3 regions of the Enterococcus sp. AAFC-DPL-5182 genome follow, and region 2 is predicted to be linked to each of the others. Evidence: predicted binding sites of a transcription regulator. Region 2 holds the regulator's gene; each other region holds the start of a gene.
What was found. The regulator LexA, encoded in region 2, represses DNA repair genes until DNA is damaged. The targets are predictions, from matches to a motif close to CNAACANNTGTTNG.
Positions count from the first base shown of each region.

Region 1: a site for LexA is predicted at 1,635-1,648, ahead of AC4BB7_RS11600 (Y-family DNA polymerase). Genes of this name have one in related genera too.
Region 3: a site for LexA is predicted at 1,451-1,464, ahead of AC4BB7_RS11205 (ATP-dependent DNA helicase). Genes of this name have one in related genera too.

Region 1 covers NZ_CM177101.1:2,484,803-2,488,359, forward strand. The annotation lists gene AC4BB7_RS11595 (hypothetical protein) at 1-301, opposite strand, end outside; gene AC4BB7_RS11600 (Y-family DNA polymerase) at 298-1,596, opposite strand; gene AC4BB7_RS11605 (AI-2E family transporter) at 1,861-2,904, shown strand; gene AC4BB7_RS11610 (DUF5067 domain-containing protein) at 3,185-3,557, opposite strand, start outside.
Region 2 covers NZ_CM177101.1:1,975,249-1,978,805, forward strand. The annotation lists gene tkt (transketolase) at 1-1,209, opposite strand, end outside; gene AC4BB7_RS09080 (DUF896 family protein) at 1,308-1,550, opposite strand; gene lexA (transcriptional repressor LexA) at 1,883-2,503, shown strand; gene AC4BB7_RS09090 (dihydrofolate reductase) at 2,574-3,074, opposite strand; gene AC4BB7_RS09095 (thymidylate synthase) at 3,093-3,557, opposite strand, start outside.
Region 3 covers NZ_CM177101.1:2,397,337-2,400,893, reverse strand. The annotation lists gene argJ (bifunctional glutamate N-acetyltransferase/amino-acid acetyltransferase ArgJ) at 193-1,350, shown strand; gene AC4BB7_RS11205 (ATP-dependent DNA helicase) at 1,495-3,557, shown strand, end outside.

The sequences.
Region 1 (3,557 bases), 510 kb from region 2:
TATGACCATCTACATAAATTCCTAATTCATCATGTCCCTGAATCTTTCCAATAATATCCGCTCCGTAATTCCCTTCACTATCCAATTCTTCTTTTTGAATGTTCACTTCAACTTGATTTTGAAAAGCTAGAGCTAATACTTCATCAATCTCCAGCCAACTCATTTGACTCTTTTTTTCAGCTGGCTGTCTTTTTTTCTCTTGTTCAATGATTGCCGTATGTTCAGATAAATAAAAGCCTGCCCATTTCTTCATTTTTCGATCTTGGTACTGTTCAAAATAGTAATCCCGTTCCTTGCTCATTGCAAGCCCTCCATTCCCCCAGCGTGTCCACCAACTAATGATGCTCTTGAAATTGCTGTACCGCCAGATGAAACTGAACTTGCATGAACCAGCGAAACATAGCCAAAACGTTGACGAATCTCATCAATCAGCTGATCTAACTTTAGTTCTTTTAATTGTTCATCCGGCTCATGAAATAAATCCAGTTGTACATAAGTATTATAATTCAGTTTGGAATAAGTAATCCCAATATGTCGTACTTCCTCACCGTGCCAGTGCTGTCTAAATATCATTAGACAGTATTCAATCAATACTTTACTGCTATTCGTCAGCGGGACTTTCATTTGCCTTGAAAATCCTGTGCCCCCTGCCTTACTAGCTCTTGAAAATCCGATAGATAAATGAACACATTCAGTCTGACAATGCGCTTTCCTCAGTCTAGCTGCCACTTGCTCTGCCATTTCCCGGATCACAACTTCAATCTCATCTTGTCTCAAGTAATCTCGCATCAAAATCTGAGAATTATTGTATGATCGTTCTTCTGGGATATATTTTTCGGATAAGCGGCTTCGATCGATGCCGTGCGCATGAGCATACAACTGTTCTCCGATGATTCCTAGGTTTCTTTTAAGACTATTCAAATCAGCATGAGCCAAATCGTAAATGGAACGAATCCCCAGATTATTTAAGCGTTTCGCCAGTCGCTGACCTATTCCCCACATTTCAGTCATGGGATCGATTGTCCAAACTTTTTCAGAAACATTCTCATAATGCCATTCAGCTACTCGTTGCTCATTGTGCTTAGCTTCAATATCCATAGCTAATTTGGCTAACAAAGGATTATCACCAATCCCGATCGTAATCGACAAGCCAGTTTCTTTTTTGATTCTTTGCTGGATGATTTGTGCTAGTGCCATGGGTGTTTGTCCAAACAATCTCCAACTAGCTGTCACATCTAAAAACGATTCATCGATCGAATAAATATGTAAGTCTTCTTCTGCTACATATTCCTTATAAATTGCATTGATTTTCATGTTTTCCTTGATATACTCATTCATTCGTGGCGGGACAATCACTAGATCTGGGTGATTTGGTACATCATATTTGCGTGTTACATTCGTGATGCCAAGGACTTCTTTGGCTTTCGGAGAAGAAGCTAAAACTAAGCCACCAGTATTTTCAGCATGACTCATCACGACCAACATTTTTTCCATCGGATCGTACTCTCTAGCGACACACTCAACTGAAGCATAGAAGGATTTTACATCAATACAAAAAATCACTCTTCTAGGTTCTTTTTCATAATCAAAAAACATAGTAACCCTCTCCTTGGTTTATTTCATAACCAATTATACGAACATACGTTCCTTTTGTAAAGGGGAACAACTTTTTAAATTTTTGACTGATAAAAAATAATTTTTTTAGAATTATAAAGGAAACTGCTATCTTAATATGCAAAAAAGCATTATAGTTATCTTAATATGTACTATTATTAAGAGTATAAGGTGAGTCTTTGCTCTTATTGATTTGTTCCCTTATATGTAAAGGATACAAATCATTCATTACAAGGAGTGAAAGCCATGTCGATTTATGAAAAGTTTATTCAAAATGAGCGATTAAGACGTTTTTTCGTTTTAGCTGTTGTTATCTTTATTTTATTTTTAGCTAGAAGCATGATCACAATGATTTTATTAACTTTTATTTTTACGTTTTTAGCACTTCATTTCGTAAAATTTGTTCAGCGTTTTTTAAAAATACCGTCGCTCATACTTGTTTTAGCAACCTATTCTTTGATTGTCTTTTTAGTTTATCTGGCTATAACAAAATATGTGCCAGTTCTGATTCATCAAACAGTCCAAACGTATAATTCTGTTGTACATTTTTATCAAAATCCAACTGATAGTCACAATCAATTATTGATGATAATTAATGAATATATAGAAAAATCTAACTTGATGACCCAAATTCAAAATGGTGCAAGTACGCTCTTACGTTATATTCAAGATATCGGTTCTATTGGACTTTCCTTTGTCCTCTCTTTTATTTTAAGTTTCTTTTTTATGATCGAGAAAAAACAAATGGCAGAATTTTCTAAGTTATTTTTAAAGAGTGATTTTGACTGGTTCTTTCAAGATATTTACTTCTTTGCAGATAAGTTTGTGAATACCTTTGGCGTCGTGATGGAAGCTCAATTTTTTATTGCTGTTGTTAATACTGGTATTACAACGGTTTGTCTGGCTTTGATCGGTTTTACTCAATTACCAAGTTTAGCAATCATGATTTTTATTTTGAGTTTGATTCCCGTTGCAGGTGTGATCATTTCTTGTATTCCACTAAGTTTTATTGCTTATTCTGAAGGCGGCATCAATGATGTTATCTATATTTTAGTCGTCATTATTGTTGTCCATTTACTCGAGTCTTATGTATTGAACCCTAAATTTATGTCTAGTAAAACAGATTTACCGATTTTTTATACCTTCGTCATTTTATTGATCAGCGAGCGACTATTCGGTGTTTGGGGATTGATTGTCGGCATTCCAATTTTCACTTTCTTTTTAGATATCTTAAAAGTTAAACCAATCCATTCCGACATCGATAAACTCCCTAATTCGTCAAATGAATAAAAAAAGAAAGTGAACGACTGGAGATAATCCAGACGTTCACTTTCTTGTGGCTTTGGCTGTTTTCGTATTTGGAAAATCAGTCAGGCAGCAAAGACTAATTGATTTCGGACCAAATAACTCTATCTTAACTAGCTACCTGTTCCAATAAACCCAATACACGGCCATATATAAGGAATATTATCCAATTCCTTTGCTCCCTTTGAAGCTAAAAACTAGTCATTTTCTACTGAGAAAAATGCTAGCTGAACCACCTTTGTTCAACCCTTTTGAAGATTTCAAATTACTGTAAGATAAACTCTTTTGTCAATTTCACTTTATCACTGAATAATTTCGTTGCTTCAACCGATACTGGTGTTGTCATGTCCGTTAACTTATAAGGAACTTTTAAATTCAGTGTTGCTCCTGGTTGAATCTCAGTCATTGAATCTACATACCCAGATTCTGACATAATTGCTAACTGCAACGCAATACCATTTTGAAAAGCCTTCGTTGTGATCGACGTTAAAAACATTGCATTTTTATCGCTGTTATTCGTAAATTCATAATCGATCACACCTACGTCTTCTCCGTTGTAATCTTTTGCAAACGATAGTTCCTTGATAGCAACGTGATAATCTCCTAAATCACCAGCATCTGTTTCAGCAGGAACTTCT
Region 2 (3,557 bases):
GCGGCCTTCATATTGTCCCGGCTCAAAATCTTTTTCAGCTGCGACCATTGTATTATTTGAAGCAGATAAATCAGCAGAACCGCCCCAGAAACCTGGTACAGCCTTAGAAATTGCTTGAATTGTTTCTTTGCTCGTTACTCGACTAGCTGCGCTTGAACCTACTTCATAAGTTGGTAGTTCACTATCCCAATTTTCAGGAAGCTCATCAGAGAAGGCTTGTTTGAATTGTTTAGCCAATTCAGGATGCTCTCTTGTGTAATTGGCAAACATTTCATTCCACTTGTCTTCGGCTTTTCCGCCTTCGTCTACCATTGTTTCTTTAAAACGAGCAGCAACTTCTTCTGGAACTGTAAAATCAGGATATTCCCAACCATAAACGGCTTTAGCAGCAGTAATTCCTTCTGCTCCGATTGGTGCGCCATGAACAGAAGATGTTCCTTCTTTTGGAGCGCCATAACCGATAACTGTTTTGACCTCTATCAATGTTGGTTTATCGGATTCAGCTTTTGCTGCTTCGATTGCTTTTGAAATTTCTTCTAAATCATTACCATCTTTCACTAAGATATGTTGCCAACCATATGCTTCGTAGCGAGCCCCAACATTTTCTGTAAATGCTTTTGATGTTGGTCCATCTAATGAGATATCATTTGAATCATATAACACGATCAGCTTACCTAGCTTCATATGTCCGGCCATTGAACTAGCTTCTTGCGAAACACCTTCCATCAGATCACCGTCACCACATAGTGCATAAGTATAGTGATCGATTACTGGAAAGCTATCACGATTATAAGTCGCAGCAGTATGCGCTTCAGCCATTGCCATACCAACAGCCATTGCAATGCCTTGTCCTAAAGGACCAGTCGTTGCTTCAACACCATCTGTATGATGAACTTCAGGATGTCCGGGTGTTTTGCTATCCCATTGACGGAAACTTTTCAGATCATCCATCGATACACCGTATCCTGCTAAATGAAGCAGACTATACAACATTGCAGAACCATGACCAGCAGATAGAATGAAGCGGTCTCTATCTACCCAATTTCTTGATGTTTTTGGATTTACTTTTAAATGCTTTGTCCAAAGCGCATAGGCCATAGGTGCAGCACCCATTGGTAATCCAGGATGTCCTGAATTTGCTTTTTGTACTGCTTCGATACTTAGTGTGCGAATTGTATTGACGCCTAACTGATCAGTGTTGTCGAACAAAAAAATCATCTCCTATTTAGGTTTTTTTTACCTTTATTAACTATATTTTATCGTATTTCGTTTATGAAAGCAATTACTTTTAGTAAAAAAAACTAAAATTATTTCCTATTGTGCAATCCTTTAGCTTTCTGGATCTCTTTCAATTTTTCTGGCGTTACATCATTTCCTTTAGGATCAACCACTTTCATTCCCTCGATATGATGACGCATACCACCGCGAAAAGCAGCTAAATATTCTTGACGAAGTACTTTTTGTTCTGCTTTTTCTTTCTCAGTCAATTCACCTTCTTTTGCCTTTTTAGCAAGTTCATTGATTCGGTTCATTTTTTCAGACGATAACATAGTCATACCTCCTTATTTTAAAAACTAGATAGGCTCGCTCAGCGCTCAGATAAAAATAGTTCTGTAATACTTTTTCGCAGTCATATTCTATTTTTATAAAAAATCGAGCTTATTGCTATCCCATATAGCTAGACAAGTTTACATTCCATGTCTATCTTATAAGATGCACACAAAAAATACAACTATATTCTTAGATAAAAAAGAAACAAAACCGCCTATTCTATACAAAAATTGCCCTAACAGTACTTATTTCAAAAAAATACGAACGCCTGTTTGATTCCTATATAAAACTATGGTACACTAAAATTATAAATTGAAAGAAGGTGCGGGTTTTGGTGAAACGTACAGACACAAGGCAAGTCGAGGTTTTAAAATATATATACGAACAAGTCGAACTGAAAGGCTATCCCCCGACCGTTAGAGAAATTGGTAAGGCGGTTGATCTTTCTTCAACATCTACTGTTCATGGACACTTAGCCCGTTTAGAAAAAAAAGGGTTGATTTTACGTGATCCCACTAAACCAAGAGCAATTGAATTAACAGCGGACGGCCTGGATAAAATTGGTGTTAAACCAACAGTTATCCCGATGCTCGGAGTTGTTACCGCTGGGGAACCTATCTTAGCTGTAGAAGAAGCTTCTGATTTCTTCCCTCTTCCTCCTGATTTAAAAGCAGAAGAAAATGCTCTGTTTATGCTGACTATCAGAGGTGAAAGTATGATCAACGCAGGGATTTTGGATGGTGATCAAGTAATTGTCCGTAAACAAAGCTCTGCATCAAATGGTGACATCGTCATTGCCATGACTGATGAAGATGAAGCTACTTGCAAACGATTTTTTAAAGAGATAGATCATATTCGTTTACAACCTGAAAATGATGCGCTAGATCCAATTATTTTAAGTAATGTGAGTATTTTAGGTAAAGTTGTTGGTTTATACCGCAATCATATTTAAATAACAAAAAAAACATACTAGCAATAGTATGTTTTTTTTGTTATTCCTCCGAATAAGCCTCATTAACGTTTTAATCAGCTGCTACTTTACGCTGATATGTCTCGAACTGATACTCATAACTATTTTTTTCGTCCTTAGATCCTTCACTTAAATTGATTAATGTCCAATCATCCCAAGCAACAGTTGGAAATTTCGTATCACCATCAAATATATGATGAATCACTGTACGATACAGCACATCACAATAAGGTAAAAAGTCCTCATACACTGCTGAACCACCTGCAATAAATGTAATCCCAGCAAAAGTTTTAGCGTAATCTAGAACTTCATCAATCGTATGAAATACAATGACCCCTTTTGCACGGTATCCTTTGTCTCTTGTCAGGACGATCGTCTGACGATTCGGCAGTGGGCGGCTTCCCATTCCCTCAAAAGTTTTTCTTCCCATAACAATCGTGTTGTCTTCAGTCATTTGCTTAAAAAATTTCAGATCATTTGGCAAATGCCAAGGTAATCGATTTTCTTTACCGATCGTCCCTTTTTCATCTTGTGCCCATATGGCTGCTAGCATCAGGAAACTCCTTTCAAATTAAACGGCAATCGGTGCCTTGATTGCTGGATGCGGATCATATCCTTCTATAACAATATCTTCCATATCAAAATCAAAAACAGATTTTTTTTCTTGATTCAATTTTATCGTAGGAAAAGATCGAATCTCTCGAGTAAGTTGTTCATTCATTTGATCAACATGGTTGGTATATAAATGTGCATCTCCTAATGTATGCACGAAATCGCCTACTTCTAAACCTGTTTCATGAGCAATTAAATGCGTTAATAAAGCATAACTGGCAATGTTGAAAGGAACACCTAAAAAAACGTCTCCACTGCGTTGATACAGCTGGCAACTTAGTTTACCATCATTCACATAAAATTGAAACATTGTATGACACGGCGGCAAAGCCATTGATGGAACATCTTCTGGATTCCAAGCAGACACGATCAGACGTCTTGAATCAGGCGCTTTTTTTATCATTTCAATAACATTTTTTAGTTG
Region 3 (3,557 bases), 420 kb from region 2:
TGTATAAAAATGATCTGGGAATACAATTTTATGCGAAAACGAGTGTTTATTTTGCATAAAAAACCTTTATATTGGTATTTTTTGATATAAAATCCATTGACTATTACCGCTCTTTGATTTATACTTTTATAAAATTGAGAAACAAAGTTCTATATTGAATATAAGTTGATCATGTACGGGAAGGTGTTATTGATGGGGAATTTTGAAAACGTACCAAAGGGATTTAGGTTTTATGGAACGCATGTTGGAATCAAGAAAAAAAGAAAAGATTTTGGGTTGATCGTGGCTGATGATGTTTGTCACGCTGCAGCAGTTTTTACAAAGAATACATTTTGTGGCGAATGTATACCTATCGGGAAAGACCATGTGAAAAATGCTGAATTACAAGCAGTTGTAGTGACGAGTGGTATCGCCAATGTTGCAACTGGGATAATAGGGAGAGAAAATGAATACAAAATTTTAGACTGCTTATCAGATAAGCTAATGATTAAAAAAGAGAATATTCTGCCTTCCTCTACAGGGATGATTGGACCTCAATTACCAATCGATGTTATTGAGGACTTTTTAGAAACAGAATCGATCGACCTCAAAGAAGACTATGAAGATTTCGCCCATGCTATTTTGACCACAGATCAACGAATCAAAGTTCGTAGCTTAAAAATTGGTGCTGCAACTATTTTAGGCATTGTCAAAGGCTCAGGAATGATTGAACCCAATATGGCAACGATGTTAGCCTATATTGTAACAGATGCAAAAATTGAGAAAGAAGAGATTCATTCTATGTTGAAAGTAGCTGTTGACCAATCTTTCAACACGATCAGCATCGATACAGATACAAGCACTAGTGACACTGTAGCGCTTTTAGCCAGTGGCCATTATGAAATCAAAACGAGCGAATTACAAAAGGCGTTGAATCAAATTTGTAAGGAATTAGCTTTAGATGTGGTAAAAGACGCTGAGGGTGCTACGAAGACAATGTTTGTCACAGTGAAAAATGCTGAAACCAAGGAGCAGGCAAAAAATGCTGGGAAATCAATCATCAACTCTCCTTTAGTGAAAACTGCATTATTTGGTAACGATCCTAACTGGGGTCGAATTGCAATGGCCCTTGGTAAAACCGACGGCTTGATGTTTGACCAGAATAAAGTTGAAATTTTTTATGGAACATACCCGATTTTTTCAAATAACAAGGAAAAAACACAAAATATCGATCAAATCACAGAGTACATCGAACAAAATGAAGATATCTATTTAACGGTAGATTTACATCAAGGAGTAGAAAATTTTGAAGTGATTGGCTGTGATTTAAGTTATGAATATGTCAAAATAAATAGTGATTATTCCACTTGATATATGTTGTGAATTGGTGATCTTTTAACTAAATGAAACAAGGAGTTTTCATAAGGAGAGGACAAAGTAGTTGTATTTTGTTCTCTCCTCTTTCATTTTGCGAATGTATGTTCTATAATAAAAGCAGGATAGGTGGAGTTGAACATGCAGAATACGCAAAGAATCGCAGTCCGCAGATTAGTGGAGTTTATTTTACGCAGAGGCAGTATCGATGCTCGGCATACAAGTGAACACACCGCATTAGAAGGTGCTAAGATTCACCGGAAGCTTCAAAAGAAAGCTGGTGAAAATTATCAAAAAGAAGTTAAATTAGCCATTAACATAGAATTGAATCATCAAGCATACATAATTGAAGGTCGAGCGGACGGTATTTTTATTGATGATAAAAAACGGACAGTGATTGACGAGATCAAAACATCGGAACCAGCATTTTCTGATTTGTTAGAAGAACAAATAGACATGTATTGGTATCAAGTGATGTGTTATGGACATATTTATTGTCAGCAAGAGGACTTGGAGTCAATTACATTACAGTTGACCTATTATCAAACAACAACGGACGATATTACTCGCCAAGAAAAAGAATTTAGCAAAGAAGAACTAGAAGAATTCTTTGATGACTTGACCAAAAAATACGAACAATGGTTGATCTTTAGGGCAAATTGGCGTAAAATTCGGAATCAGTCTTTACAGAATTTATCTTTTCCTTATGGAGACTACCGAGCAGGACAAAGAGAATTAGCAGTAGCAGTCTATAAAACAATTTTAAGTGATAAAAAGCTTTTTGTTGAAGCACCGACTGGAACAGGTAAGACCATTTCAACCTTATTTCCAACCTTAAAGGCAATCGGTGAAGAACAAGCCGAAAGAGTTTTTTATTTAACTGCTAAAACGATTACGCGCCAAGTGGCAGAAGATGCAGTAGAAGCAATGAAACAAAAGGATATGAAATTAAAAAGTGTGACGCTAACAGCTAAAGATAAGATTTGTTTTTTGAGTGAGCGGAATTGTACGCCAGAAGCTTGTCCTTTTGCGAATGGTTATTATGATCGTTTGAATGAAGGACTCTGGGATTTATTAAATAATGAACATCAATTTACCCGTGAAGTTATTGAATTTTACGCACGAAAGCATACGTTATGTCCATTTGAATTATCGTTAGATGTTAGTCTGTGGTGCGATTTAGTGATCTGTGATTACAATTATTTATTTGATCCAGTTGTCTATTTAAGACGTTTTTTTGAGGACCAGACTGAAGTCAAAGAGAATATTTTTTTGGTAGATGAAGTGCATAACTTAGTCAATCGTTCACGGGAAATGTATTCAGCGGAGCTATCTAAAAATAAGCTATCCGCATTGAAACAAACACTTGATAAAAAACAGACCAAACTGGTTCGGGCACTTAGCAAAATCGAAAAAGAATTTGATAAAATCAAACAGATCTGTGAGGAAGAAGGAAAAGAATTTCTACATCAACATGGACCAATTGATTCTCTAGTTAAAGCGGCTTATTCATTAGCTGAAAAAATCAAAGAGTGGCTTCCGGAAAATCAAGATCATATTGAGCTGAATCAAGTCTTATCTGTTTATTTTGAATTGTTGAATTATACTAAAATCAGCGAAGGATATGATGATCATTATTGTACGTATGTAAATTGTCAGAATCATGACATCATCGTGAAACAATTTTGTATTGATCCAAACTATTTATTACAACAAAAACTAGATAAAGGGAAAGCCAGCATTTTATTTTCGGCAAGTCTAACACCGCTAGATTACTATCAAGAGATTTTAGGTGGTGGGGAAGACAGTTTGCGTTATCGAATCCCAAGTCCTTTTCCAAAAGAAAATCAGTTATTAGTGATTGAAAAGTACATTCAGACTACATACAAAGAACGCGCGGATAATCATGAAAAGATTGTAGATAGTCTGACGAATATGATCCAGCAAAAAACGGGAAATTACTTCGTGTTCTTTCCATCGTATTCCTATATGGATAGCATTTATGAATTATTCCAGCAAAAAAATCCTCAGGTCAAAACCAAAATTCAGGCAAGTATGATGAATGAAGCAGAACGGGAAGCATATTTAGCTGATTTTGAGTTGGATCCAACAGAAACTTTAGTTGGTTTTTGTGTTTTAGGAGGAATTTTTTCAGAAGGGATTGATTTAAAAGGAAGCCGCTTGATCGGTACGGCAATCGTGGG